3 regions of the Arthrobacter sp. D1-17 genome follow, and region 1 is predicted to be linked to each of the others. Evidence: riboswitches for the same ligand, from Rfam matches in the RefSeq annotation. Region 1 holds a riboswitch; each other region holds the start of a gene.
What was found. Region 1 has a riboswitch for cyclic di-AMP ahead of M1E01_RS15745 (M23 family metallopeptidase). Riboswitches for the same ligand answer to the same signal wherever they lie in the genome.

Region 1 (9,652 bases):
TCCAGCTTTGGGCCTGGAGTCGGCGCGCTTGGGCCTGGGAATCGGCGGCCCCCACGGCAGGGCAAAAGCCGGGACGCCTTCACCGAGCTGCACCCCGTGCGGCGGAACCACCATCACACCGTCGGCGGAGGCGAGGCCCCGCATCATGCCGGGGCCCGCATGCTGGGCGGGCGAGGCCATGCCGTAGAGGAGCCGGAAGGGCATGAGCCGCGTCCGGCCGGGATCAGGATCGATCATGGTTCCGCACGGCACCTCCTCGATCGGCGGCAGGGTCCTATGACCCAGCGCGGCGAGCAGCGGAGCGCCGACCGTGAATAGGGCCATCATGGCGGCAAGCGGATTGCCCGGCAGGCCCAGCACGAAGCGCCCGTCCGGAAGCTCGGCAAGGACAACCGGGTGGCCGGGCCGCATCGCCACGCTGTCGATCACGAGCCGCCCGCCGAGGTCCGCTACGGCCCGCCTGAAGTGGTCGGTGCCGGACACTCCCGTGCCGCCGGTGGTGATTACGACGTCGGCAGGCAGCGCCGAGGCCACCACCTCCACCGGCGTAACCTCCGGGTCCACCAAGGGTCCCTCATCCTCGAGCGCTTCGAGCCACTCTGAGTAGCTGTCGCCGATCCTGACCTGCGACGCGCAGATGCCGCCCAACATCTCCACCACGCCGGCCAGCTGCGGGCCGAAGGTGTCGCGCACCTTACCCGGTTCCGGCAGGCCGCGCTCCACGACTTCGGAACCGGTGAGCAGCAGCTTCACCACCGGCTTCCCCAGGACCTGCACGGCGTCGTAGCCGGCCAGGGCAGCAAGGGCCACATGGGCAGGATTCATCCGGGCACCGGCCTTGACCAGCACTTCACCGGCCGCTGCTTCTTCCCCTGCTTTACGGATGTGCTGGCCGTTGCGGGGTTCACCGGGACGGGCTGAGCCGCCGAGGGCCAGGACCGGCAAGCCCTCATCATCCGTGGACATGACGCCGCTCTCGCTGCGCAGCACGGCCTTGGCTCCTGGCGGAAGGAGCCCGCCGGTCACAATGGCACTTGCCTGATGGGGAGCGAGCCGCTGCCCGGGCTCGGCGATGATCCAGGGGCCACTACCATTCACGGCCCAGCCATCCATGGCGGAGGAGGCGTAATGGGGCATGTCCTGCAGCGCTGTGATGTCCTCGGCCAAGGTCCTGCCCAAGGCTTCACGCAGCGGTACCAGGCCGGGAGGAATCGGGGCGGCACAGTCAAAAGCCGCCTGCCGGGCCTCCTCCCACGTGTGGGCCATGTGGACGGGTGTCTCACCGAAAGAAGCTGCCTGGGTGGATTCTTCGGCGGAAATACTGACCGGGTGGGCGGCTCCGTCGGCGGAATGTGCGGGGGGCGATGTCATTCCCCCGGCATCCCGGTCGGAGACGTTCCGGTGGGAGTCGTCGAGCCGGTGGAGGTACCCGCGGCAGGAGGGGCGGGGTTCTCCCCTGCCTCCCCAGCCGCGTACGCCTTCGACACGGTGCGCGCCACGTCCAGGGCGGATTTCATCGAGGCCACGTCCGAAGCCTGGCCGGAGCCGGATGCAAGGCCGGCGGCAAAACCGGCGATGAAGGTGGTCAACGGCGCTGCCGGCCTAACGACAGAGTGCGCAGCAACCCCCGCGATCGACAACACCTCATTGACGTCCACCTGCACGTCTTCGAGCTCGAAGGTCCGAAGCAGCAGCCGGCACCACTCTTCAAGCGTTTCGTCCTGGCTTTTCATGCCTGCCTCCAAATTCAGCTGCGGCCCGGCCGTTCAGCCCGGTTCGCGCCCGCGTCAACTCCCAATGCGGCAGCATCATCCCAGGTATCCACATCATCTGTGGAGCCGGAGGGGACGGTGACAGCCATTACGTCAAGCCTAGCAAGCAGAGCGAAAACTGACCCGTGGTTCAGCTCGTTCCGCGCGGCAGCATCATCCACGGCAGCACGGAGCGCAGCGGTGCGGTAAAAACCCGCCAGCGGCTGCCTCCGCCCTTCGGGGGAGGCAGCCATGACACCGCCGCACCGTGCTCCGTCATCCGGATTCTCCCAGTCCAGGGAAAGCAGTACTTCCTGCAACACGGGGATTGCCATGTGCACATGGGGCATGTCACAGGCCAGTACGAGGGTAAAGGGGGCAACTCCTGTGGAAGCCACGGCTTCACCAAGCCCTGACCGATGCAGGGACTGGAGCTCTGCGAGGCCCGCGGCGATCGCAGCAGCGGGCCCGGCGAACGGCGGGTCTTCCCGGCAGCCGTGCGCGCCGGCAGGGAGAGCTTCCGTCACCGGACCGACGACAACTATATGGCGGGCACCGCCCGCCGCAGCGATCGTCCGCTCAAGGAGGGTCCCGCCGTCGTACGTCAGTTCAGATTTGGGTGAGCCGCCGAGCCGCGAGGATCGCCCCCCGGCCAGGATTATTGTGTCGAAGTCCACATCCCCAGCCTACTGCGGAAGGATTACGCGGCGGTCTCCGGAAGCAGGAACGGATCCCACGCAGGCGTGGGCTTCTCCAGTTCCTTAATCTGCCAGACCGTTCCGACAGGCGGGGCGGGAACGAAACGCAGCTTCCAGCCCATTTCCGCCGGTGTGTGGTCGCCCTTGACATTGTTGCACCGTAGGCAGGCAGCGACGAGATTTTCCCACGAATCGGCGCCGCCCCGTGACTTTGGGTGGACGTGGTCGATGGTGTGGGCTGCTTTTCCGCAGTAAGCGCACCTGTGCCCGTCCCGGCGCAGCACCCCGCGCCGGCTCACGGCGGTGACCATGGTGTACCGCGGCCGGATATACCGGTTCAGGAGGATCACGGACGGGCGGCCCATGATGTCCTGCGGTCCCACGACGGGATCGTCACCTTCGGCTACCACACTGGCTTTCCCGGTCAGCACAAGGACCAGCGCCCGGCGGAAACTTACAACCGCCAGCGGTTCATATCCAGCATTGAGAACGAGCGTGCGCATGCGCATACCTCTTCACGGCCGCACCCGGCAGAGGCCCGAGGGCCGGCTGCCCTCTGCATGTCCGGGCTATGGATCGACACCATAAGAGTAAACACTCATAGCCCAGATCGACGAATCGACCAAATGTCGCAGGACGCGTGTCGTGGGTAAACGGCATGATTAAAGGCACAGTTAGCCGGGCCCATTGCGCCGCGCAGACAAAAGGACCCCTGCCCAATGGCAGGGGTCCTAGAGAGCTTGGAACGTGTGTTGTCTTAGCCGCCGACGCGGATGAAGACCGGTCCGGAGCCGACGTTCACGCTGAACAGAGCGGTGGTTCCACCGTTCCAGCCACCGTGGACAGCCTGGCCGTTGCCGACGTAAACAGCGATGTGGGCCAGGCCCATGCCACCGTCTTTGTAGTAGGCGAGGTCGCCCGGCTTGGCCTCAGCGGCGCTGACGGTGCGGCCCAGGGAGAGGTAACCTGCCGGCCAGCCGTGGTAGTTGATGCCGACGGCGGCCAGGGAGTTGGTCGCCAGTCGGGTGCAGTCCTGTGCAACGCCAAGCTGGGCGTATGCAGCAGCAGCGATCGACGCGCCCATGCCGCTGCTGGCAGCCGCCTTGGCCGGAGCAGACTCGGTGGTTGCGGCGGTCTTCACGGAAGCGGTCTGAATTGCCGGAGCAGCTTCGACTGTTGCCTCGGCAACCGGAGCCGCTTCAACGGGGGCAGCTTCCTGCACCTTGACGACGGGCTTGGGGGCCTCGACAACGGGGGCAGCTTCGGTGGTGACAGCAGGCTTCTCGTAGGAGATGGCGATGCTGGATGCGGCGGAAATCGGAGCGGAAGCAAGCGACTGCACTTCGAGGGTGGACGCAGAAGCGGAGTCACGCTGGACGTTGGTCTCAGCAGCGTTAGCGGCAACGCCGCTGGTCAGAACGAGTCCGGAAGCAGCAGCGATAACTGCAGCCTGGCGGCCTACACCACCGGCGTTGTCGCCGACAGCTTTGGCAATGACGGTCAGCGAGTTGGTCTTGGTAACCTCGGCGCGGTGGCGTGCACTGGTCGCACGTGTAGTCATGATTTCTCTCTTTCGTGGTCCGCTGCCCGCTGTAGCAGGCCGCGGTTTAGCGACGCGCCGGCATCTTGGGGGTACGCCGGATCGTCTCGAGTGGGGTTCTTAGCGAAGGGTGTAATACGAAGCGGTGCCCGTGGCGGACACTGCGTGCAGGAGGGTGCCCTGCGAGGGGTTCAGCGCGCTGATCATCATGCCGTTGCCTACGTAGATGCCAACGTGGGCACCGCCGTTCTGCATGACCAGGTCACCGGGAGCGGGAGCAGACGTGGGCTGCATGGCGTTCCACGCGTTCACGCGGGGAATGCTGATGCCTGCCTGTGCGTAGACCCATTGAGTGAATCCAGAGCAGTCCCAACCGCTGGGGGTGGTGCCGCCCCATACGTAGGGGTTGCCGATGCCGGTGTAGGCGATGGCAGCGAGACCCGCAGTTGCGCCCGACCCTGCTGCGTCAGCCGTTTCAGCCTTGGCCGTTACGGTTTCGGCGGCAACGTCTGCCGCTGCAGCGGCGGTGTCGTCGCTGGACTGCACCGCGAGGGTTTCGATGACCGGCGCTGCCTCGGTGGTGACGGCGGGACGCTCGAACGAGACCGTGGCGGTGGGCGCGGCTGTCACAGCGAGCTGCGTAGCCTGGGATCCCGACTCAGCGGAGGCGGAAATACCAACATTGGCGTCGGCTGCATTGGCTGGCATGCCGACGCTCAGGACAAGACCTGAAGCGGCTGCGACGACTGCTGCCTGGCGACCTACTGTTCCTGCGTTGGCGCTTACTGCCTTGGACACGGCGCCGATCGGGTTCTTGCGAACCGTTTGCGCACGGTGGCGCGCAGAATTGTGGCGTGAAGACACGAAGGTAGCCTCTCCCAATGCCTACGAGGTGAGCTGTCGGATTCGGATGGGAGTCACCCGGCCGCGCTGCTTCCTGAGAAGCTTTGCGACTTAACCCCAAGGCCTTCTTGCGAAGACCAAAATTGGTTCCCCCGCCCCTGCCAGACGATGTAATGCGAACGGACCTTGAGCGGTGGCAGAGTTAGGCAATCCACTCAAAGGCGTCAACTTCGGAAAAGTTGACGCGGTTTAGACGGTACAGCAGTTCGGAGCGAATGTCACATTCAGATCACGGCGTGTCACGAGAATGTGAGAGTTCTCCATCGTTTTGCTTAGAGCCACACAGCGGGATTGACAACGTCTCCGTTGACCATCACCTCAAAGTGGAGGTGGCAGCCCGTAGAAGCGCCGGTGGTCCCGCTAAGTGCCACCGCTTCGCCGCGGGTGACCTTCTGGCCTACCTGGACGCTTGATGACGACAAATGGTTGTACGTGGTTTCCAGGCCGTTGCCATGGTCGATGACAACCCTGTTGCCGCCTCCGTACGGGTGCCAGCCGGCAAAGGTAACCTTGCCGCTCGCGGCGGCGAACACCTGTGTTCCACACTGGGCAGCAAAGTCCTGGCCTCGGTGGAACTCTCCCGCGCCGCCCGTAATCGGGCTCACGCGGTAGCCGAACGGGGAAGTTTTGACCATGGTCTCCAGCGGGAGGCCCAGGCTGCCCGCTGACGCCGCCCGGCTAATGCTGCCGGCAGACTGGGCGCTGAGGAGCTGCTTGAGCTTGCCCTCGGGGTCACCGGCTGTAGCTACGGAGGTGCGGCTGAAGTCAATTTTGGCCGCCGCCTCGGCAGAAACCTTGGGCGCGGCTGCCGCCACAGCCGCATTCGCCGGCGCTGCGCCGCCCTGGTCCGGCGTCGCCATGACGGGGCTGGTGGCGGGAACTGTGACAGTCAGCAGGAGGCCTGTGGCAGCCAGCGCGACTCCGGCTTTTTGGCCCATGCCGCTGGCGGCGGCAAAGTCTGTGACCTGACGGAAGGGGCCGCGTCGCCTGCGCGCTTCGCGCTGGGCATCGCGGGGCCGCTCGACGGCGACTGCTATGGGAGTGCGCGGCTCCGCAGCGGGGCCCGTCGCACGGCGACGGCCCCGGGCATTCTGCATGGTCAAGAACTGTTCCTCTCTGGATAGCCTGCGAAGTTAGCTGTCGGATTCGGGCCAGAGAGATCATTGACCCGGTCCGCCACGGCAAGCTTTTCGGCACAGGGGTATCCCAGGAGATTCCAGTTGTGAGAATGGCTTGCCTTGCGGACTTCACCCCAAGGCCGTTCGTTGAACGGCCGGTTGTGGTTCCCCCGCCTCTGCCAGAAGGTGTTTCGAGCTACTGATCCGCTGGCAGAGTTCGGCTCCGGATCAGGTAACGCTTTGGTATCGGTGCTGCGATTTAACTATAGGCGATTAAAGGTTCCAGTAATAAATCCGTTACCTCGAATGTGCAAAACTAGTCGGTCGTCTGCCAACTGATGTCGGACATCTGCTCGTTGCTGGAGAGGTCTAACCCACGCGGACAAACACGTGCGCTGCTACTTCCGGCGGCAGCTCAAGGGCGCCCTCTATACCCGGAACCCGAACGGAGATGTACTCTCCGACGCGCTCAAGGGACACACTTGCACCGGGCCTGATGCCGCCTTCGTCCAGCTGCAGCAGCAGCTCGGGCTCAACCTGGATGGGCTCTGCCAGTCTGCTGACAGTGACCCGTAACTCCGGAGCATATCCGGCCATCGCTTCAAGCAGATTCATGACGCCGTCCGCGAATGCCCGTGAGGGCTCACCGCCAAGTGCAGCCAGCCCTGGAATCGGGTTTCCGTATGGCGACTCTGTGGGATGGTCAAGCAACTCGTAAATCCTGCGTTCCACGCGCTCGCTCATCACGTGCTCCCACCTGCAGGCCTCGTCATGGACGTATGCCCAGTCCAAGCCAATCACGTCGGCGAGGAGCCGCTCAGCCAGGCGGTGCTTCCGCATGACTTCAGTGGCGCGCTTCCGGCCTGTTTCCGTCAGCTCTAAGTGACGGTCGCCGGAAACCACCACCAGTCCGTCGCGCTCCATACGGCCTACGGTCTGCGAAACAGTGGGGCCAGAATGGCGGAGGCGTTCTGCGATGCGGGCCCGAAGTGCCACGATGTTCTCTTCTTCAAGCTCCAAAATGGTCCGAAGATACATCTCCGTGGTATCGATCAGATCCGTCATTCAGCTCAGCTCCTCGAGCACAGTACTTGCGTCCGTCCCACCGTACCGCGGGCCTACGTCCGAGGTTGCGGCGTTCAGCACCGCGGCCGCAAACCGGCGGCGGCGCAACACCGGCTTTCCGCCCCTACGTCCTCTAAAAGCTTAGCCTATTTTGAATTACTCCAGATAATTTGGCTGAGCGCGGAGGCGTCTCAATAGCTGGACTGTGACGGCCGGGTTACCCCGGATTTCAGCGTCTCAGGCAGAATAAAAGGGGCCTTCGCGGCAGCCATGTCTGGCCGCTGGTCATCGATCCCCCAGCTGAACTGCATGTCCATGCCGAAAATTGGAGCCACTGTGAGCGACACCAGCATCACTATCCCAGCAAATCTCCTGCCAAAGGATGGACGGTTCGGCGCCGGGCCCTCCAAGGTCAGGCCCGAACAGGTTGAAGCACTGTCCGCAGCGTCCACAACGCTCCTGGGCACGTCCCACCGGCAGGCCCCTGTAAAGAACCTGGTCGGTTCCGTCCGTGAGGGCCTAAGCACCTTCTTCCGCGCTCCTGAGGGCTACGAAGTGATCCTCGGCGTCGGCGGCTCAACGGCTTTCTGGGATGTAGCGAGCTTCGGCCTGGTGGAGCAGAAAGCCCAGCACCTCTCCTTCGGCGAGTTCGGTTCGAAGTTTGCCGCAGCCACCAACAAGGCGCCGTTCCTTTCCGACTCCTCCATCATCACGTCGGAACCGGGAACATGCCCTGCACCCCAGTCCGAAGCCGGTGTTGACGTCTACGCCTGGCCCCAGAACGAGACATCCACCGGCGTTGCTGCCCCAGTCCAGCGGGTGGCCGGCGCCGATGCCGGATCGCTCGTCCTGGTGGATGCAACGTCCGCCGCCGGCGGCCTGGATGTCGACGTCGCCCAGACCGACGTCTACTACTTCGCGCCGCAGAAGAACTTCGCGTCCGACGGCGGTTTGTGGCTTGGGCTCTTCTCCCCTGCCGCGCTGGAGCGCGCGGCCCGGGTCAAGGCGAGCGGCCGCTGGATCCCCGACTTCCTGGACCTGCAGACGGCGATCGACAACTCCAAGCTGAACCAGACCTACAACACCCCGGCACTGGCCACCCTCGTGACCCTGGATGCCCAGGTGCAGTGGCTCAACTCAAATGGGGGCCTGGACTTCGCCGCCCGGCGCACGGCAGACTCCGCGGGCCGCGTTTACAAGTGGGCCGAGTCGTCAGAGTTCGCCACCCCGTTCGTCACGAATGCAGCCGAGCGCTCGAACGTCATCGCCACCATCGATTTCGACGACTCCATTGATGCCGCCGCGGTCGCCAAGATCCTGCGCGCCAACGGCATCGTGGACACGGAGCCATACCGGAAGCTGGGACGCAACCAGCTCCGCATCGCCACCTTCGTGGCCATTGAGCCCTCCGACGTCTCCTCGCTGCTGGACTGCATCGACTACGTGGTGGGCGAGCTGAAAAAGTAGCCTCCTGCATCACTGGCGGTGATCGGACCAGGGTCGCTGTCCTGCTGGTGACGCTTCAGAGCCTCAGCGTTCGGCGGCGTCGTCCGGGCTTGAGTGCCGGGCGGCGCCGTCCGCTGTTGAGCCCGCTGTTCCGTCCGGTGCAGCGGCGCCCGCCCCCGAAATCACTGTGAACCGCGGTAGCCCGCGGGGCGGCCGGCTTACCCGGAGCCGGAGCATCCTAGCCCGGATGACCCACACCAGACCTATGGCTGCGGCCAACAAGCCTGACCCGGCCGCCACTGCCATGGCCCAGCGGGGGCCGGCCACGTTGGCCACCCAGCCGACAAGGGGCGCGCCGATGGGAGTGCCGCCCATGAAGATCGCCATATAAAGGGCCATGACGCGGCCGCGCATCACAGCGTCCGTGGTGGCCTGCACATAGCCGTTGGCGCTCGTGAGCATGGTCAGCGCGAAGAGCCCCACGGGCACCAGCGCGGCGCCGAACCAGAAGTAGTCGGGTGCCAGCGCTGCGAGTCCGGAGGCAACGCCGAAACCTGCAGCGGCACCAAAAATGATGCGAAGCCGCGGCTTGCTGCGGCGGGCGGACAGCAGTGCACCTGCCACGGAGCCAAGGGCCATGATGGAGTTCATCAGCCCGAAGGCCTTCGCGTCCAGACCGAATTCGGTGCCAACCATCGCCGCTATGAACAGGACGAAGTTCAGCCCCAGCGTGCCGACGATAAAGATGGCCACCAGGACCACCACGATGTCCGGGCGGAAGCGAACATAGCGAAGACCCTCGCGGATCCTGCCCTTTCCTCCGGTTGCGCGGGGCAGGGACCGGAGCGACGGCGTCGGGATTTTGGCGAGGCTGGCCAGCAGAGCGAGGAACGTGAGGGTGTTGATCAGGAACACCCACCCGGGTCCCACCGCCACCGTGAGGAGGCCGGCTACTGCTGGGCCGATCATCCGGGCAACGTTGAACGAAGCGCTGTTCAGGGCCACGGCATTGGGCAGGAGTTCATCCTTGACGAGCTCGGAGACAAACGTCTGCCGCACAGGTGCGTCCAATGCCGAGACTATTCCGAGCATGAGAGCGAACACATACACGTGCCACAGTTCGGCGGCCCC
Region 2 (9,652 bases), 500 kb from region 1:
CCGAGGCGCTGCAGAGATACCTCGGCGGACTGCAGGTCCTGCCTGTCCTGTAGCCGCCGAATCTTCACGCTGTGTTCATGCTTCCTGTGGGCTGCGTCCTAGCGGGCGCCAGCCAGGTTTGGTCTACTATTGGGCATGACTATTCTGACTGAATCCTCAGCCGCTGGCAGCGAAGACCAGCGAGAAGCATCCCAAAAGCTCATGATTGCCCTGGACGTAGACGGCACGCTCGTGGACCACGACGGCCACATGTCCCAGCAAGTCCGGCAGGCAGCCCAGGCCGTGGTCGAGGCAGGCCACGAGGTGCTGATCGCAACGGGACGATCCCTCAACGCCGCCCTGCCCGTCATCGAGCAGATCGGCATTGACCGCGGCTATGCCGTCTGCTGCAACGGCGGCGTCACCCTTCGCCTGCACCCGGAGCTGACCGACGGCTACGAGATCATCCACAAGGCCACGTTCGATCCCGGGCCGGCCCTTCGCGCGCTGCGTCAGCGGCTCCCCACTGCCAAGTACGCCCTCGAGGACGAGGACGGCAACTTCCTGTCGACGGAGCGTTTCCAGGACGCGAGTTTCGGGGTCGAAGCCATCGGTGTCGACTTCCAGACCATGCTGGAGGCTACCGCGGTGCGCGTCGTGGTGTTCAGTGCCGAGAACACCCCCGAAGAATTCAACGAGGCCATCGAGCATATCGGCCTCGCCGGCGTCACGTACTCCGTGGGCTGGACGGCCTGGCTGGACATCGCCGCGGCCGGCGTCACCAAGGCCAGCGCCCTGGAAAACCTCCGCACGCGGATTGGCGTCGATGCGTCCCGGACGGTGGCGATCGGCGACGGCCGCAACGATATCGAGATGCTCGCCTGGGCGAACCGCGGAGTCGCGATGGGGCAGGCTCCGGAAGAGGTGGTCGCCGCCGCGGATGAGGTGACAAAGTCCGTGTACGACGACGGCGCTGCCCACGTTCTGCGCAGCCTCCTGTAACGCTCCGCTGCTGTTTCAGCACTATTCGTCCGCAAGGGGCGCTGCTACCGCACCTCCAGGATGAGCGCGAGCAGCCGTGCTGCTGCGGGCCGGGCGGCGTGCTCCTCGTTCCACTGGGACCGGGCCACCGCCTTGCTGACCGCCTGTGAAGTGATGCCAAGCGCGGCGGCCACGGCCTTCTGTTGGCCGCGCACCCCCGGGGTCATGAGATCCAAGACCCGCCACTCGGCTTGGCTGCGGTCGCGCACAATATAGCCCAGCAGCCGAAGAACCGCTTCGCACTCGGTGGCCAGGTCGGCGTACGGCCCCTCGACGGCCACAGGAATCCGGTCCTTGCTGTTCCGCAGCCGGTCCACCGCCCTGCGGGCATAGATGAGGCCGTGACCGTCGGCATCCTTGATCTGGTTCGGCAGCGGTTCGTTCACCGGACCCACGCCCAGTCCCACATACCAGCTGCCGCACCGAAGCGCGATCAGGGCCGCGTCCACAGCCTGGTGGGGACAGTCCACTATCCCCTGAACCTCGTCTTCGACCGACCGGTCGAAGTCGAGACGCGCGGGAATATGCCGGAGGTCCTTGAGTAGCTGCGGAACCCGGTCGCCGTCGCGTCGGCTGTCTGTTTGGTTGATAGTCAGCGTGAACATCTTGAAAAACACACTACCTGTTGGCCGATCCGAGACAAGTTTGTCTCACCGGCGCCGGGAGAGTTGTTCGCCGCCCGGGAAGCCTTGTCCTCGCACGGGCTGCTGGCTGTCAGCCGCGAAGCGCGGAGCTCCCTCTGCCCGGAGGCAGAAACAGCAGCGGCAGGTGCCGGTGGCACCTGCCGCTGCTGAGTTCGAAATGACGTTTAGGCCACGCGCACGTAGCTCGAACCGCCCAGCCAGGAGGCCGGGTGGACGATGGTTTCGTTGACGCCGTTCATGCCGCTGCTGATGGCCTGCCCGTCGCCGATGTAGATGGCAACATGGCCGGAGCTGATCATCAGGTCACCGGGCTGGGGGTTGGAAACCGGAGTCCCGTACTGGTGGAACTGCGTGGGGGCAAGATCGCCGACCTGCTTGCCGACGGACCGCAGCGCCTGCTCCACCAGGATGGTGCAGTCCTGGGTGGCTCCCAGCTGTGCACGGGCGGAAGCCACAAGGGCGCCGCCAACTCCGCTGGCGGGGGTGCTGGAAGCCGCCGTGGTGGCGGACGCCGGCTTGATCGAGGCGGAAGCGTGGTAGATGCCCATGCCGGCCTGCTGCTGGGGGGCGGCAGGGGCAGCGTGGGGTGCTGCCGGGGCGGCAGGGGCAGCGTGGGGTGCTGCCGGGGCGGCCGCCTGCGGAGCCGGTGCAGCGTGAGCGGCACCCGGAATCACGATCTGGTCACCCGGGTAGATCACCGAGGACAGGGAAAGACCGTTCGCTGACAGGACCGCGTTCAAGGCAACGCCGTGCTTTGCAGCGATCGCACCGAGGGTGTCGCCAGGCACAACCGTGTGGGTTGCGCCTGAGGCGGCAGGCGCAGCAGGTGCCGGAGCGTGAGTTGCTGCCTGAGCCTGAACGCCGGCGCTGCCCGAGGTCTCCGGGGCGTTGGCGCCGGCCATGGCAGGTGCTCCCACGCCGAAGACAAGGCCCGAGGCGGCGGCAACGGCGGCAGCCGGCCGGGCCAGGGATGCTGCGTTGGACTTTAGGGAATGGGACAGTCCCTCCAAAGCGATGGACTGTGTCGGGGTGGCGCGATGGCGCGCGGACATGGACTTACGTGACATGGATTTTGCCTCTCCCATGCCTGCGGGGTGAGCTGTCGGGTTCGGGTGGGAGGTCACCCGGTCCTGCCTCCCTTGCAAAAAGGAGCGCCTGGACTTAACCCCAAGTCCTTCGAAAACCAAGGACGGTAAAGAGGTGGTTCCCCCGTCCCTGCCAGTTGAAATTGCGAACGGATCCCGGTCAGCGGCAGGGCTCGGCATTCCTCCCGGGAGTGCCCCGATGGAAACCAAGGCACCGGTAGAGGCTATCCCACCCAGCACCCCAATGTCACATTTGCGTAACGGCACGGTCCGCGCCGGCGCGGCGTCACCGTTCAGGATTGGCTGCTGAAGTAGACGCGCCGGCGATTAGATGACGACTTGCATGACGACGGCGGCTTAAATGACGACGGCGGCGGGTGCGGTCCACTGGGAACCGCAGCCGCCGCCGTCGCAGTGGGTCAGTGGGCTGCAGGTACGTAACGCTTGATGGAGGCCTCGAGCTCTGCCTCGGCAGCGGCACGGTCCGCCCAGCCTTCAGCCTTGACCCACTTGCCGGGCTCCAGGTCCTTGTAGCGGGTGAAGAAGTGCTCAATTTCCTTGATCAGGAATTCGTTGACGTCGCTGACTTCCTGGATGTGGTCGAACCGGGGGTCGGCGGGCACGCAGAGGACCTTGGCGTCCCCGCCGCCGTCGTCCGTCATGTTGAAGACGCCGATGGGGCGGGCTTCGACGATGACGCCCGGGAGGAGGTCGAAGTCCTGCAGGAGCACAAGGGCGTCCAGCGGGTCGCCGTCTTCGCCGAGGGTGTTCTCGAAGAAACCGTAGTGCGTGGGGTACTGCATGGAAGTGAAGAGGACGCGGTCCAGGCGGACGCGGCCGGTCTCGTGGTCGACTTCGTACTTGACGCGCGATCCCTTGGGAATCTCGATGGTCACGTCATGCTTCATGGAATGCTCCTCGACGATTGCTTGGGTGTTTGCGGCACGCTGACATCCACGCGCTGACATCCTAAACTTCAGGGGAATTTCAGCAAAGAGAACTGTCGCTGCCGCCGACTACTATTGAGGATATAGCGAGAGGCCCAGGTTTCAGGAACTAACGGGGTAATTTCAGGACTTTGAGGACCAGCGGCATGAGGGGCACCACAGGCAAGGCAACCGGCCGCGCCCCGTTCAGCAGAAGCAGTGAACGGCCCCGTGCCAGCATCGGAGCGCTGCTCCGGGCCTGGCCCACCCTGCTCCTTACGGTCCTGCTCGCCGTTCTGGCCTTTCCCGCCGGAATGCTGATTGCCCCCGCGCTCACCGGCCAAGGCCCTTCAGCGGCAGCTCCGGTCCACACTCCGGCCTGGCAGCTTGTGCCCAGGCAACTGTCGGTTCCGCAAGGGATTGATCCCCTCAGCACCTCAGCGCCCGTCCCGTCGCCTGCACAGCTCGCGGCCAAGCTGGACCCGGTTCTTAGGACCGACGGCGGCGGCACCTTTACGGGAGTGGTCCAGGACGCCGTCACGGGCGAGGTGCTGTTCGACAGGAACAGTGCGGCCAGCAGGATCCCGGCCTCCAACATGAAGCTGCTCACCGCAGCGGCGGCGCTCAGGGCCATCGGGCCGGAGTCGCGGTTCAGCACCAAGGCAGTCGCAGGCCCGCCCGGCACAGGCCCGACCGGCACAGGGCCGGGCGCGGCGGATACCGCGCGGACGGTGGTGCTCGTGGGCGGCGGGGATGTCCTCCTCGCGGCAGGCGAGTCCGACAAGGACAAGGTGCTGGGCCATGCCGGGCTGGCAACTCTCGCCAAGCTGACCGTGGAGTCCCTGCGCAAGGACCGGTTCCGCGGCCGGGTGGACGTCCTGGTCGACGATTCCCTGTTTACCGGCCCGTCCCTCAATCCTTTCTGGAGCCCGGACGACGTCGCCGCCGGCGAGGTGGCCCCGCTCTTTCCGCTCGCCCTGAACTCAGCACGCTTCGGTCCGTCCATCACCACCGGGCCCCGCCCGCAGGACCCGGCTCTGGCCGCAGGTGAGGCGTTCGCCGCCCAGCTCAAGGCGGCAGGTGCCGCCGCGGGACTCCAGGTGGCGCCCGCCGTCGGACGTCTGGAGGGGCAAGCTGCGCCGGACGCCGCCGTATTGGGTGAAGTGGAATCTGCGACCGTCAGTCGGCAGGTGGATCTCATGCTTCAGACTTCAGACAACTACCTGGCTGAGACCCTGGGCAGGATGGCTGCTGCCGCCGCAGGCCAACCGGCCAGCAACGAAGGTGCCGCGGCGGCCGTGCTGCAGCAGCTCGCGGGCCTCGGCGTCCCCACCGGCGGCATGACTGTGGCTGATGTTTCAGGGCTGGCGTTGGCAAACCAGGTATCGGCCCGCCAGTTCTCAGAAGTCGTGCGGGCCATCGCGGCCGGCAAGGATGCCCGGCTGCGGGCGGCCTTGACGGGATTCCCTGTCGCAGGCCTCACGGGAACGCTGGGGGACCGGTACGTGGACGAGTCCAGTGCCGAGGGCGCCGGGCTGGTCCGCGCCAAAACCGGAACGCTGAACACCGTGATCGCGCTCAGCGGGTACGTTGTGGACGCCGACGGCCGGCTCCTGGTGTTCTCCTTCATCGGCAACGGCCTGACGCCGGGAGCTGCAGGCAACAAGCTGGCGCTGGACGCGTCAGCAACGGTGCTGGCCGCCTGCGGCTGCCGCTAAGACCGGGCGGTGCCCTGCAGCAGGCCGCGGTGCCCGCCGCGGATGGTTAGCCGGTTCCCCCCGATCCCCTTCCCGGCGCCAATGTGCCGGCGGGCTAACTGGCGCCGGGTGAACTTAAGGCGCAATGTCAGGGGCGTGTGATCTGATGGATCGTATGGAGTCAACAGCAGGCCAGACATCGGCCGCGGGCCAGACCTCTGCCCCAGCCCTGATCAATTGGGAACTCGCCGCGTCCGCCGCCGCCCGGCTGGCTCCGCCTGGTCCCTCCCTGAACGCACGGGAAATCGGCGACGCCGTCGACCAGCTCCGTGCGGCAGCCGATGCTTCCGTCCCGCACGTGCATCACATCACCGGACTGGAAGCCGCCCGCGATCTTCGCGACTCCTCCGTCCTCGTGGTGGACCGGGCGTCCTGGTCGAGGGCAAACACCCAAAGCTTCGCGGTCATGCTCAAGCCCGCCATCGACCGGATGGTGGAGAACCGCAAGGGAACCATCAGCCCCGGCGCGGCGAGCGTCAGCGGCGCCATCACCGGCAGCCAGCTCGGCGCCGTGCTGGCGTTCCTTTCCAGCAAGGTGCTGGGACAGTACGATCCCTTCGCGGCGCTCGCGGAAGGTTCCGCCGCCCCATCCGGCGGCCGGCTGCTTCTGGTGGCTCCCAACATCATTGCCGTGGAGCGCGAGCTCAACGTGACGCCGGAGGACTTCCGGCTCTGGGTCTGCCTGCACGAACAGACCCACAGGGTGCAGTTCGCCGCGGCGCCCTGGCTGCGGCACCACATGCTGAATGAGATTGACAATCTCAGCAGCCACCTCCTCGGCAACGTCGACTCCCTGATGGAGCGTGCCTCAGCGGCAGCCCGTTCCCTGAAGGATCGGTCCATCTCCGGTGACACTCCGGGCAGGGGGGCCATTCTGGACCTTCTGCAGAAGCCCGAGGAGAAAGCAGCGCTGTCCCGTCTCACAGCCGTGATGAGCCTGCTCGAGGGACATGCCAACGTGGTGATGGACGCGGTCGACGCGAGCATCGTGCCGTCGGTGAAGACCATCCGGCAGCGCTTCAACGAGCGCGGCAAGGACCGGGGCGTCATCGAGAAGTTCATCCGCAACCTGCTGGGCCTGGACGCCAAGATGCGCCAGTACACCGACGGTGCCAAGTTCGTACGCGCCGTGGTGGACGTCGTCGGGATGGAGGGCTTCAACCGGGTCTGGGGTTCCGCCGCGAATCTGCCCAGTGAGCCCGAAATCCACGACGCCAAGATCTGGCTGGACAGGATGGGGTTCTAATTCCCGTGCAGGACCCTTCTGCCGGAGCGCCCGCAGGGTTTGGCGGTACAGCAGACTCCGTAACCCCCGGGACTCCTGAAGATTCAGCAGGTCCCGGAACCCCCGGACGTGGCCTGCGGAGCGGACGACGCAGGCCGGGCCGCCTGGTGCCGGTCGTCGGCACAGCGCGGAAAATGCTGCAGAATTCCCTCGCCCAGGCAGGCTACCCTGAGCGGATTCTGGTCGCATGCAGCGGCGGACCTGATTCGCTGGCCCTTGCCGCCGTAGCTGCCTACTTCGCCCGCCGGGGGCATGTGGACGGGCATCCGGTGGCCGTAGGTGCAGTGGTGGTGGACCACCAACTGCAGGAGGGGTCTGCGGAGGTGGCCTCCCGAACGGCCGAAACACTCATCGAGCTCGGCCTCCACCCGGTACTGGTGCTTGCTGTGGACGTTGCCGCCGGCGGATTCGGCCCGGAGGCTGCGGCCCGGGACGCCCGCCATGCAGCGCTGGAAGCCGCGGCGGAGGAATGGGATGCAGGTGCCGTTTTGCTGGGCCACACCCTCGATGATCAGGCGGAACAGGTGCTGCTGGGACTGGCCCGCGGTTCCGGCACCCGTTCCCTGGCCGGCATGCGGCCTGTCCGCGGCAAGTTGCTGCGGCCCTTCCTTGGGCTGCGCAGAACGGAGACCCTCGAGATCTGCCGGGCCGAGGAACTGGATCCCTGGCATGACCCCAGCAACGCGGACTCTTCCTTCGCCCGCTCGCGGACCCGGGTGGAGGTCATGCCCGTGCTGGAGGAAAAGCTCGGACCCGGAGTCGCCGAATCGTTGGCCCGGACAGCGGCCATACTGCAGCAGGATGCGGACTATCTGGACGAGGTGGCGGACAGCACGTTCGCCGCACTCGCCGAGCGTTCCGGCCAGGACATCAGCCTGCCGGAAGAGGCCCTGAACGATCTCGCCCCGGCCATCAGGTCCCGGGTGATTGCCAGGGCAGCGGCCGACGTCGGGGGTCAACAGCCCAGCTACCGGCGGCTCCAGGCAGCAGAGGCGTTGCTGCTGCGGAAGGGATCGGCTGGTCCGGTCGAGTTGCCGGGCGGCGTGAGCGTCTACCGGCTTTCACTGGCGCAGCTGGAGGCGGAGGCCCGGGAGGGGGCGGAAAGCGGGAAGCAGGCCGGCGGGGGAGCGCAGGAGGCGGCCGCCCGAGCCGCAGGTGTTCCCCGAGGAGGCGCGCGCTGTGGGAAGCTAGTATTCCGGCTTTCCAAACCGACCCGGTTATAGTCGCACCAGCATCTCGACACCCGCATCTACACAGGAGCATTTGGTGGATTCATCCGACGTCCAGGCAGACCTCAAGCATGTTCTCTACTCCAAGGAACAGATCCAGCAGCGCATCACTGAGCTCGCGGCGCAGATTGACAAGGACTACGAGGGCCGCGAAATCCTGATCGTCGGCGTGCTCAAGGGCGCCGTCATGGTTATGGCGGACCTGGCCCGGGCCCTGCACTCGCACATTTCCATGGACTGGATGGCCGTATCCTCGTACGGCTCGGGTACGCAGTCCTCCGGCGTGGTGCGCATCCTCAAGGACCTGGACACCGACCTGATGGGCAAGGACGTACTCATCGTCGAGGACATCATCGATTCCGGTCTCACCCTGTCCTGGCTCAAAACCAACCTCGAATCCCGCGGCACGGCGTCAGTGGAAATCTGCACGGCTTTCCGCAAGCCGACGGCGGCCAAGGTGGAAATCGACGTCAAGTACGTGGGCTTCGACATCCCTAATGAGTTTGTGGTGGGCTACGGCCTCGATTATGCGGAAAAGTACCGCAACCTGGACTTCGTGGGCACCCTGGCGCCCCACGTTTACGAATAAGTCACCCCGCTGGGACCGCGGCCTGGCAGCAGCCGCCGAAGGAAATCAGGAGCCGTCTCGCCGGTTGTAGGCGCATCGACCATGACCAGTGCCTGAGACTCCGGCAGGTACTGAAGTGCATGGACCAGCACGTCCTTAAGGCAGCACGTCCTTAAACCAGCACCTCCTTAATGGGGAGTGCTGGCGGAAGGAGCCTGGAGATATTTCCGCCGAACCTGTGGGCCGAACTTCCTGATGCCAGGCGATGATGCTGGCTGCCCGGTGCGGCTTGTCCGGATCCTTCAGCGTCCAAAGCCCGTAATCCGGTGCCGCGGATAGGCAGGTAAGTGCTGCCCGCATCAATTCGGGAGAGCAGGAGCCGGAGAGGCTCCAAAGCGGTGCAAAAATGCCCGCCCGACGTCGGCCAGGCGGGAGCCCGTCGCACTGCAGTTACAGGCTCACGCAGGCGGTGCCACCTGCGGAGACTACGCCGACAGGGAACTTTTGCCGTACACGGTGCGTGAACTACTCCGGCGGTGTAATGCTAGAACTGACGCAGCACCACACGTGCGCGCAGACCACGCGCCGTGCAGCACTACCAGGAGGGACGGGGCCAGCCCCCGAACAGATGAAAGCTAAGAGTTTCTTCAAGGGCCCGGGCATCTGGATCATCGTTGTGGTCGGCATGCTCCTGCTGGCCTTTGCAACATTGGCTCCGGGCGGTGCGACGCGAATCGACACGCAGCCCGGCCTCGAGCTGCTTGCCGAAAGCGGCAAGGTTGAACAGGCAAAGATCTTTGACGGCGAGAACCGTGTGGACCTGGTCCTGAAGGACAACCTCGTCATCGACGGAGAGGACAAGGGCAAGAACGTCCAGTTCTTCTTCGTCAATGACCGTGGACCGGACGTGGTCAAGGCTGTCACTGACGCCAACCCCTCCAAGGGCTACACAGACCAGCCGGTTGAGAGCAACTGGCTGTCCGGGCTGTTCTCCCTGCTGATTCCGGTGCTGCTGCTCGGTCTCCTGTTCTGGTTCCTCCTCTCGCGCATGCAGGGCGGCGGATCCAAGGTCATGCAGTTCGGCAAGTCCAAGGCCAAGATGGTCAACAAGGACATGCCGCAGGTGACGTTCGCGGAC
Region 3 (9,652 bases), 540 kb from region 1:
AGCCACTCGAGGTCCTCATCTGAGGCTTTAACGATGTCGGAGAGGGTCACGAACTTTTCCGCCTGGCGGCGGGCGTAGCCGGCGTCGCTGATGATGCTCGGCCTGCAGTTGGGGTCGAAGCTGATGATCGCTGCCGGATGAGAATGCTCGACGGCGGCCAGCACCTCCCCCGCACCCGGCGCCAGCATAGTGGCTATGGAGCCCGTGTGCAGCAGGGTGGTGCCCTGCAGCATGAACGGCAGGCGTTCGGCGAGGCCGGGGAGTTCCCAGGTGAGATCGAACGTGTAGGTGGCGGCGCCGCCGTCGTCAATCAGCGCCGTGGCCACGCTGGTTGGCAGGCCGTCCGGGGCCAGCGGGAGCATCACCGAACTTGCCCTCAAGTGCGCCGCGATCGAGTCGCCGTAGGCGTCACGGCCGTAGCGCCCGATGAACTGGACGGGATGGCCCAGGCGGGCGAGGCCCACGGCGACGTTGAGCGGGCTGCCGCCCACATGCGCTTCGATTCCGGATGTCCGCTGGACCACGTCGACGAGGCCCTCGCCAATAACTGTGAGCATGGCACATACTCTGCCAGAGAACGCCGCGCGACGCTCCGGTGGTCGACAAAAAAGGCGGCGCTGCGGGACCTTCCGGCCCGCTGCGCCGCCCTGTTGAGCAGCCCTGTTCTAAGGGACTGGGTCCTGAGCCGGCTACGCCTTCTTCTTACCCGGCAGTGCGAGCTTGAAGACCTTGCCCCACGAGGAGCCCACCTGCTTGAGCAGCGGACCCGTGGTGTACGGCAAGCCGTAGCGCTTGCAGATTTCCTGCACCTTCGGCGCCACCTCGCCATACCGGTTGGACGGAAGGTCCGGGAAGAGGTGGTGCTCGATCTGGTGGGACAGGTTCCCGGTCATCAGGTGCATGAACTTGGAGCCTGAGATGTTGGCCGAACCGATCATCTGGCGGACATACCAGTCACCGCGCGTTTCGCCTTCCACCATTTCCTCCGTGAAGGTGTCAGCGCCCTCCGGGAAGTGGCCGCAGAAAATGACGGCGTGGGCCCACACGTTGCGCACGGCATTGGCGGTGAGCGTGCCGTAGAGGGCCTGCTTGCCGGAACCGGTCAGCATGGCCACAGCAGGGGTGGCGGCGTAGTCCTTGGTGAACTGCTTGACCGCCTTCTTGCCCAATGCCTTGAGGTCCTTCATCAGGGCCTCTTTGCTCTTCTTGCCCTCCTGGAATTCCGCAAGCTCCAGGTCGTAGACGGCGATGCCCCACTCGAAGATGGGAGCGAGGATGGCGTTGTACAGCGGGTTGCCGAGGTTGAACGGCTTCCACGGCTGGTCGCCGTCCATGCGCAGCAGGTTGTATCCGACGTCGTTGTCCTTGCCGACGACGTTAGTCCAGCGGTGGTGCAGGTCGTTGTGGGTGTGCTGCCACGAGCGGGCCGGCGTGACGAAGTCCCATTCCCAGGTGGTGGAGTGGATGTCCGGGTCGCGCATCCAGTCCCACTGTCCGTGCAGGATGTTGTGGCCGATCTCCATGTTTTCCAGGATCTTGGCCAGGCTCAGCAGGGTGGTGCCGGTAACCCAGGCTGCCTTGTTGCGGCCCATCAGGAGCGCTGCACGGCCGGAGATTTCCAAGCCGCGCTGGACCTTGATGACACGGCGGATATAGGCGGCGTCGGATGCGCCGCGCTTTGCGAGGATGTCGTCCTTGATGGCATCCAGTTCACGGCCGAGCTCGGCCACCTGCTCGTCGGTGAGGTGCGCGGCCGCCGGCGGGCGCACCAACGGGCTGCCGGACGTGGCCAGCGCACCCGGGCGGGGTTTCGCCGCCGGCGTGCTGATCGACGTCGATTTCACTGCTGTGCGGTCGGATATTGCTGTCATGCGGTTGATGCTCCTCAGATCTCGAGGTTAACGGGCCCGGCGGCTGCCGAAACACACGTCTGGATTAGTTGGCCTGGCTCGCCGTGGACCTCGCCGGTGCGAAGGTCGCGGACCTGCCCGGCCCGCAGCGGCGTCAGGCAGCTGTGGCAGATGCCCATGCGGCAGCCGCTGGGCATCAGGACCCCGGCGTCCTCGCCGACATCAAGCAACGGGGTGTTCCCGTCCGCCTCGACCTCCCGGTCGGAGGCTTCAAAGGTGACCAGTCCGCCGTCGTGCCCTGCTCCGCCGACGAGGCTGGTATTGAAACGTTCGATGATGAGGTTGATTTCATCGGCCGCAAACGGTCCCGCCTTCTTGTGGGCAGCGGCCTCCGCGGACCAAAGGGCCTCCGCATCGTCCAGGAATCCTTCAGGGCCACAGGCGTAGGCAGCACGCTGGCGCCAGTCCGGGCAGAGCTCGTCCAGCCGCGCTGTGGAGCTGAAGTCCAGCCGTCCACGTTCGCCCGTATACCAGTGAGTGACCCGGAAGTTGGGGAACTGGTCCGCGAGCTCGGACAGCTCGCCATGAAAGATGCTGTCCTCGGGCGCACGCGCCGAGTGGATAAGGACCACGTCCGCATCTGGTCGGTGCGGCACCAAGGTGCGGATCATCGACATGACCGGCGTGATGCCACTCCCTGCGGTGAGCATGAGCAGAGGCCGCGGATGTTCCGGCAGGACGAAGTCACCCTGCGGCGGAGCCAGGAAGAGCACGTCACCGGGCTTGGTCTCCCGGACGAGGACACTCGAGACCGCTCCGACGTCGCTGACCGTGATGGCAGGGTCCTGGCCGGCAGGAGCACTTAGCGAGTAGGAACGCCAGTGGCGCACGCCGTCGAGCTCGACGCCGATCCGGGCCCACTGGCCGGCCTTGTGCGCCTTCCAGCCGCGGCCCGGACGGAAGTAGATGGTGGCGGAGTCCGCAGTTTCGGGGACTACCTTGGTGACCACGCCGCGAAGCTGGCGGGCCGAAAAGACGGGGTTGAAAAGCGCGAGGATATCCTCCGGCGCCAACGGGGTTGTCAAGACCGTCGTGGCGCGCGCCAACTTGCGGAGCCGAATCATATTGTCCGCCACCTGTTGGATTCACCCATGTATGTCTCCTAGTGAAACCGGTGATCGTCATATACAAAGCTACCGTAACCCCCGGCTAGTAGAGTCCACCATGCAGGTGCAGCGGGCAACCAGGGGTCGGGGCACTCCGTAAGCAGGTCCGCCCACTACTGCAACGAACGGATGCCGTTTGAGTTCCCGCTACGTAGTCAGCAACTCCTGCACAAGCTCTCGGCACTTCCGGTAGGACGAGGCCTTTGGGTCGATCAGGGCAAAGTGATCGCCGGGAACCTTGACCACCTGGACGGGGGCGCCGGCGGCGCGGGCCGCCGCGGCGTAAGCCTCGGACTGGCTGATCGGTACGGTGGTGTCCTCCAGCCCGTGGACGGCATAGACGGGAATGTTCAGCGGGACCGCGCTCATGGGGTCTGCATACTTGTGCCGCTTGGGGTACTTTCCCGCGGAGCCGCCCATCAGGTTGCTCACCGCCCCGTTGCTGAGATCGAGCCAGTCAGCCTGGGCGAGATTGAGCAGCCCGGACTGGCTGACCACTCCCGTCAGGCGCACGGCCTGTCCGTTGAGGTTCCGCTCGACCTGCCTGTCCGCGTCCGGTGTGCCCAGCTCCGCCAGGCGGTCGCGGCCGGCTGCCCAGACGGCGAGATGGCCGCCGGCGGAGTGCCCCAGCGCGACGACATTGGTGAGGTTCAGCCCATGTTCTTCAGCCACCCCGCGCAGCCGGTCGATCCCAGCCAGCACGTCCTCGAAGGTATGCGGCCACCCGCCGCCGTTACCCGCCCGGCGGTACTCCAGGTTCCAGGCCGGCATACCGTGCGCTGCCAGGTCCTTCGCCAGCGGTTCGCCCAATTCAGCTCCATACTGCGAGCGCCAGTAGCCGCCGTGTATGACCACCACGACGCCGCGGGCGGGCGGGCGCTTGCCGTTGCGGGACGAGGATGCGGGCGGCGCCTCCGGCAGAAAGAGCTCGCCCCACTGGCTGGGGTGGTCGCCGTACTGGTACTTCTGCCGCTTCACTGCATCCTCCTTGGGTCCCGGCAGGCAGGAGGCTACCCCTGCCCACCACTGCCGCCGTCCCCCGCTGTCCAGGGACAGCAAAGTCCGACGGCGCACATCAGCCATGTGCCGAGCCTAACAGTGAGGCGCCTCCCATCGCCGGAAAGCTGGACACGCTGCGGCGCCTGCGCATCGCTTTCGGGCTGTGGCGGCATGACGCCGCCCGGTGTCACATCTTCCGGTGTTCCCGCCCTTGGTAGTTTGGAACCATGGCAAGCAACTGGGACCGGCTGGACGTCAGCCAGCGCGAGTCCGTCCAGGAGAACGTGGAGCTCTATGAGCGCGTCCGCCCTGCCCTGAAGCTTGTCACCCGGGAAGTCCTGCTGATGCTGCGGACTATGCTCAAGGACACTGAGGTCACCCCCCTGTTCGTCACCGGCCGGACCAAAACAGTGGAATCGTTCCGGGAGAAGATCTCCAGGACCGAGGAGCCGCTGGAACCGGAGGGACCCCGGGTGCTGAAATTCCCTGACCCCTTCCGCACCCTCAATGACATGGTGGGGGTCCGTGTCATCACCAAACTCCCGGCTGAGAACGCTGCAGTAGCCAACCTGATCAAGCGACAGCGCCAGCTCTTCGACTGCCGGGGGGACCGTGAGAAGGACATCGGCTCGATCGAATCCGGGACCTATGGCTACTCCAGCCGTCACCTGATCCTGCGGACTATCCAGAACGACGTGGTCAAGGACTACCAGCAGGTCTTCAACCCCGAGGTCCAGCCGAACGGCAGCTATTTCTTCGAGTGCCAGATCCGCACCGTGTTTGCACACGCATGGAGCGAGATCGAACACGACATCCGCTTCAAGGCGGAGGACCCGCGTGCGTGGACGCCTCATTTCGACCGGCAGTTCACCGCCACGGCCGCCATGCTGGAGACGGTAGAGACCGCCTTCGCTGACCTGCATGAGCGTTATGAGGAGGTCCGCAGCTACTGGGACATGGACGGCGAAGGCGCCGCGCCTCTCACGCCCAACCGCATCCGGGACGTGTGGCGGGCCCTGCTGCCGCACGTTGACCGCAAAGTGGATGATGACTGGGGCTGGGCGGCCGAGCTCATGGCGGCCCATGGACTTAACCAGACCGTGCAGCTGGCCGGCCTGCTCAGCGCCAACCGGATCACCGAGGTCCGCAAGGCCCTGGACCACCGCTACTCCCCCGGTCCGGACCGGCTGCTGGATGACCTGCTGCTGTGGCAGTACGGCACCAAGCACATCGACCTCACTGCCGAAGCGCCCGACGCCGTTCCGCACCCGCGGCGCGACAGCCTCCTGCGGCGGCTCAAACAGATCGAGCGCTACCGCCAGACCAAGAAATAGGAAGCCCGCCCTTCAGCCGGACCCATCGCCAGCAGACGGGGTCGGGAAGATGCGGGCACGACACGCCTCCGTTACCTGAATGTGACTTTTAGTGCCGGCTCCCGTACGGTAGAAAGCGTGCCTTCCTCACCGAGGAAGGCATTCCCGTGCTGATTGCCTAACTCTGCCGCAGCCCCGGGATCCGATCGCAGACTTTCCGGCAGAGACGGGGAAACCAATTTTTGGCCCGCTTGAAGCGGGCCTTGGGGTGAAGCCGCGCAGTTCCTGATCTCGTCAGAGCGTGCGGCCGGGTGTCTCCCATCCGAATCCGACAGCTCACCTCGCAGGCATCGGGAGAGGCCCCTTCATGTCGTCACGCACTACCCCTGCCCGCCGCGCAGCGGCCGGCCGTTCTAACCCGTTCGCTTCCGCATCGCGCGCAGTTACGGCCAATGCCGGAGGACTGGGACGCAAGGCAGCCGTGGTCCTCGCCGCATCGGGCCTCGCTTTCACCGGGACCATGGCCGCTAACGCTGCCAATGCCCCGGCCCAGAAGGCCGCCGCCCCCGCCTTAGCTCCCGAAGCTGCCAGCCCGGCCCAGGCCCCGCTGAACGCCAGCTCCAGCGTCTCCATCGCCTACGAGCGTCCCGCTGTGAAGTCCGCCCCGGCTCCCGTGGTGGAGGAACCCGTCATTGTGGAGAAGCCGGCTGTGCCTGCCGCTCCCAAGGTCGCCGCAGCCAAGGCTCCGGCTGCAGCCCCCGTTGCTCCCCCGGCACCGGTTGCTGCCCACGCACCTGCCGCCCAGGCACCTGCCGCCGCGCCGGCCCCCAAAATCACGGTCAAGTCGGCACCGGCTCCCGCTCCGGCAGCGGCCGGCAGCGTCAACGCCTCGATGGTCTCCGCTGCCTACGCCCAGATCGGCATCACCCAGGACTGCACCGCCATGGTGGAGAAGGCACTGGGCGCCTCAGGCATCAAGGTTGGTGACCTCGCCCCCATGCAGTTCATGAACTACGGCAAGGTCGTCTCCACGCCCCAGCCCGGCGACATGATTGTCCAGTCCGGCCACGTTGCCATCTTCGTCGGCAACGGCCAGGCGCTCAGCGGCGGCATGAACGGCGTGAACGAGACCATCGTTCACCCGCTGTCTTGGCTGAACGCTACCGGTCCGGTCACCTTTGTTAGGCCCGCAGCCTAGCAACACGCGAGCAGGACACTGCACCGGGAAGGTGCACATCATGAAGCCGGCGTTGCGCTGCCTTGGGGGCAACGGAGCGCCGGCTTTTTGCTGCTGTCATTCCTGTAGTTCACTTCCCGCCAAAAGTCTGCCCAGCCTCCTTGTAGAAACCCTCCAAAATGGTGCCGCCTTTTGGAAACTAGCGTCAGTTTCACGATGCATCAAGCACTGACCACGCAAGGAAAAGATCAATGACGATTCAGGCAGGCCCGCCGGTAACCCGGTACGCAATTCTCGAGGCAGCGAGGCAACAGGTTCTCGAGGAGGGCGTGGGGCTCAGCGAAAGCCAGCTCGTGGATGTTCTTCGGCTTCCCGATGAGGCGCTTCCCGCCGCCCTCCAACTGGCACACGAAGTGCGCCTGAAGCACTGCGGCGAGGACGTCGAGGTGGAAGGTATCATCTCGATCAAGACCGGCGGCTGTCCCGAGGACTGCCATTTCTGCAGCCAGTCCGGCCTCTTCGACTCCCCTGTCCGCGGCGTCTGGCTCGACATCCCCGAACTCGTCAAAGCAGCCAAGGAAACGGCAGCCACCGGCGCCACCGAGTTCTGCATCGTCGCCGCGGTCCGCGGTCCCGACATCAAACTCATGAACCAAATCAAGTTCGCCATCGACCGCATCAACGAAGCTGTGGACATCAACATCGCCTGTTCCCTCGGCATGCTCACCCAGCGGCAGGTCGACCAGCTCGCCGAATGGGGCGTACACCGGTACAACCACAACCTGGAAACCGCCCGCAGCTACTTCCCGGAAGTTGTCACAACCCACACATACGAAGAGCGCCTTGAAACCTGCAACATGGTCAAGGACGCCGGCATGGAACTGTGCTGCGGCGCCCTCATCGGCATGGGTGAAACCCTTGAACAGCGGGCCGAACTCGCCGCCCAGCTCGCCGCCCTGGAACCCCACGAAGTGCCGCTGAACTTCCTGAACCCGCGGCCCGGAACCCCGCTGGAAAGCCAGGAGATCATGGACGGCAAGGACGCCCTGCGCGCCATCGCCGCATTCCGGCTCGCCATGCCCCGCACCGTGCTCCGTTACGCCGGCGGACGCGAACTGACCCTCGGCGACCTTGGCACCAGGGACGGACTCCTCGGCGGGATCAACGCCGTCATCGTGGGCAACTACCTCACCACCCTTGGCCGCCCCGCCACGGCAGACCTCAACCTGCTCGTGGAGCTAAACATGCCCATCAAGGAACTCCAGAAGTCGCTGTGAACGAGATTGCGGCTGCCTCGGCCAGCGGGGCAGGCTCAACCAGCGGGAAGTTTTGTGGGCACTGCGGGGAGCCGTCCGACGGCGGCAGCCTCCCGCCGTCGGACGGTCACCGCCGCTGCGGTGAGCTGCTGATGCTGGAGCCGCCGCGGTACTGCCCCGACTGCCGCAGGCGGATGAAGGTCCAGGTGATGCCGCTGGGCTGGCAGGCGGAGTGCTCGCGGCACGGGGCGCTGATCCCGTGAGGCCGACGTCTACGTGCCAGACCTGAATCAGCGCACGGATGTTGCCCGGATCGGGGGTTTAGAGTCCGGGCCGGCAGCGCTGGCAGGGAGCGCCCCTAGTCGTCTGCAGCGACCCGCTCGTCGCCGCTGCGTTCTGCGTGCTCGGGCCAGCCACCCTTTCGGTAGGCGGGAGTCCCGACGACAAGCACTGTCGCCGTCAGGACACAGCAGCCGACCATGACGGTGACCATCGACAGCGCGTTTCCGCCCAGCAGCCCCACCAAAGGACTTACGAGTCCAGCCACCCCCGACTGTAGGGCTCCGATGACCGCTGCCGCGGTTCCCGCCATGTGTCCGTAGTTGCGCAGGGCCAGCACGGAGGCGTTGGCGGGAATCATTCCCTGGGCTCCCAGAACAAGCCAGAGGCCGGCCGCCAGGCCGAAAACACCCCCGACACCCGTGGCCACCGCCGCCAGCAGCAGTAGGGCAAGAACCAGCTGGACAAGGACGGCGGCGCGCAGGAGGCGGACCGGCGGAATTGTGCGGACCAGCGCCGCGTTCAGCTGCGCGGAGAGCACCAGCGCGGCACCGTTGAGTGCGAAAGCGAGGGCGAACTGCTGCTCAGTGAAGCCGTACTGGTTCTGTAAGACGAAGGGCGAGCCCACTACGTAGCTCATGATCAACCCCAGCCCCAGCCCCGGGATCATGGCCAGGGCCATGAAGTGTTTGTCCCTCAGGAGCGACCAGTATGCGCCGACAACGTGCCGGGGCCGGCCAGTGCTGCGCCTGTCCTCCGGCAACGTTTCGGGCATGAACTTCCCCACGATGGCCACCAGGACCACGCCGATGAGCGCCAGCGCGTAGAAGACGGCCCGCCAGTGCCAAAAACCGGCGATGGCCTGACCCACGGTTGGGGCAAACAGGGGCGCAACCCCGATCACCAGCATCAGGCGGGACAGCAGCCGGGCGGCTGCCGAGCCCACAAAACGGTCACGGATGACGGCGATTGCCACCACCGATGCCGCTGCGTTGAAGAAGCCCTGCAGGACGCGGAGCCCAATAAGCGTTTCGATGTTTGGGGTGATGGAGCATAGCAGCGAGGCCACGACATGCAGCGAGATGCCGAGGATCAGCGGCAGCCGCCGTCCGAACCGGTCGGAGAACGGGCCGATGACCAGCTGGCCTATCCCGCCGCCGACGAGCATTCCGGACAGCGTGAGCTGCGCGGCTGCCTGGGTAGTTTCGAGATTATCCACCACAGCAGGCAAAGACGGCAGGTACATGTCGGTTGTCACGGCCGGAAGCGCGGCCAGCGCGCCAAGCATCAGGACATACTTGACGCTTCGGGACCGCGTACCAGGGGTTGGGAATCGTGGGGTGTCCGTCACGCGGCAAACCTAACTCGTCTGGAGGCGCTGCAGCGTACGGATCGACCAGCTCGCCGCGTGCTCCTGGCCCGGCGCCAGCTGCACCACGTCCCTTCCGCTGTTGAAAGCGTCGGGTGGACAGGTCATAGGTTCGACTGCCACGCCGAGGCGGTCAGGGCCGGATGGCTTGTCGCCGGTATGGACCTGGACCCAAGGCCACTCTCTTCCCCACGCCAGTTCAACACCGGTTCCGGACGGATCGTAAACGCACACTCTGGCGGT

Region 2: it holds a riboswitch for cyclic di-AMP, as region 1 does, so the genes downstream of both, M1E01_RS18125 (LysM peptidoglycan-binding domain-containing protein) here and M1E01_RS15745 (M23 family metallopeptidase) in region 1, are expected to answer to the same signal.
Region 3: it holds a riboswitch for cyclic di-AMP, as region 1 does, so the genes downstream of both, M1E01_RS18305 (NlpC/P60 family protein) here and M1E01_RS15745 (M23 family metallopeptidase) in region 1, are expected to answer to the same signal.

What each region holds. Positions count from the first base shown of each region.
Region 1 covers NZ_CP096382.1:3,407,712-3,417,363, forward strand. Annotated here, with positions in the region: gene M1E01_RS15715 (molybdopterin molybdotransferase MoeA) at 1-1,266, opposite strand, end outside; gene M1E01_RS15720 (DUF6457 domain-containing protein) at 1,368-1,733, opposite strand; gene mobA (molybdenum cofactor guanylyltransferase) at 1,748-2,428, opposite strand; gene M1E01_RS15730 (HNH endonuclease) at 2,452-2,952, opposite strand; gene M1E01_RS15735 (NlpC/P60 family protein) at 3,207-4,010, opposite strand; gene M1E01_RS15740 (C40 family peptidase) at 4,110-4,787, opposite strand; cyclic di-AMP (ydaO/yuaA leader) riboswitch at 4,858-5,027, opposite strand; gene M1E01_RS15745 (M23 family metallopeptidase) at 5,165-5,995, opposite strand; cyclic di-AMP (ydaO/yuaA leader) riboswitch at 6,000-6,218, opposite strand; gene M1E01_RS15750 (metal-dependent transcriptional regulator) at 6,380-7,075, opposite strand; gene serC (phosphoserine transaminase) at 7,412-8,542, shown strand; gene M1E01_RS15760 (MFS transporter) at 8,606-9,652, opposite strand, start outside.
Region 2 covers NZ_CP096382.1:3,912,103-3,921,754, reverse strand. Annotated here, with positions in the region: gene serS (serine--tRNA ligase) at 1-53, shown strand, start outside; gene M1E01_RS18135 (HAD family hydrolase) at 136-981, shown strand; gene M1E01_RS18130 (hypothetical protein) at 1,026-1,625, opposite strand; gene M1E01_RS18125 (LysM peptidoglycan-binding domain-containing protein) at 1,829-2,731, opposite strand; cyclic di-AMP (ydaO/yuaA leader) riboswitch at 2,734-2,907, opposite strand; gene M1E01_RS18120 (inorganic diphosphatase) at 3,169-3,657, opposite strand; gene dacB (D-alanyl-D-alanine carboxypeptidase/D-alanyl-D-alanine endopeptidase) at 3,843-5,393, shown strand; gene M1E01_RS18110 (zinc-dependent metalloprotease) at 5,548-6,678, shown strand; gene tilS (tRNA lysidine(34) synthetase TilS) at 6,852-7,940, shown strand; gene hpt (hypoxanthine phosphoribosyltransferase) at 7,984-8,535, shown strand; gene ftsH (ATP-dependent zinc metalloprotease FtsH) at 9,143-9,652, shown strand, end outside.
Region 3 covers NZ_CP096382.1:3,949,423-3,959,074, forward strand. Annotated here, with positions in the region: gene M1E01_RS18280 (carbohydrate kinase family protein) at 1-557, opposite strand, end outside; gene M1E01_RS18285 (fatty acid desaturase family protein) at 690-1,871, opposite strand; gene M1E01_RS18290 (ferredoxin reductase) at 1,886-2,974, opposite strand; gene M1E01_RS18295 (alpha/beta hydrolase) at 3,164-3,994, opposite strand; gene M1E01_RS18300 (GTP pyrophosphokinase) at 4,243-5,349, shown strand; cyclic di-AMP (ydaO/yuaA leader) riboswitch at 5,526-5,692, shown strand; gene M1E01_RS18305 (NlpC/P60 family protein) at 5,696-6,526, shown strand; gene bioB (biotin synthase BioB) at 6,757-7,782, shown strand; gene bsaP (biotin synthase auxiliary protein BsaP) at 7,779-8,024, shown strand; gene M1E01_RS18320 (multidrug effflux MFS transporter) at 8,120-9,328, opposite strand; gene M1E01_RS18325 (aldose 1-epimerase family protein) at 9,401-9,652, opposite strand, start outside.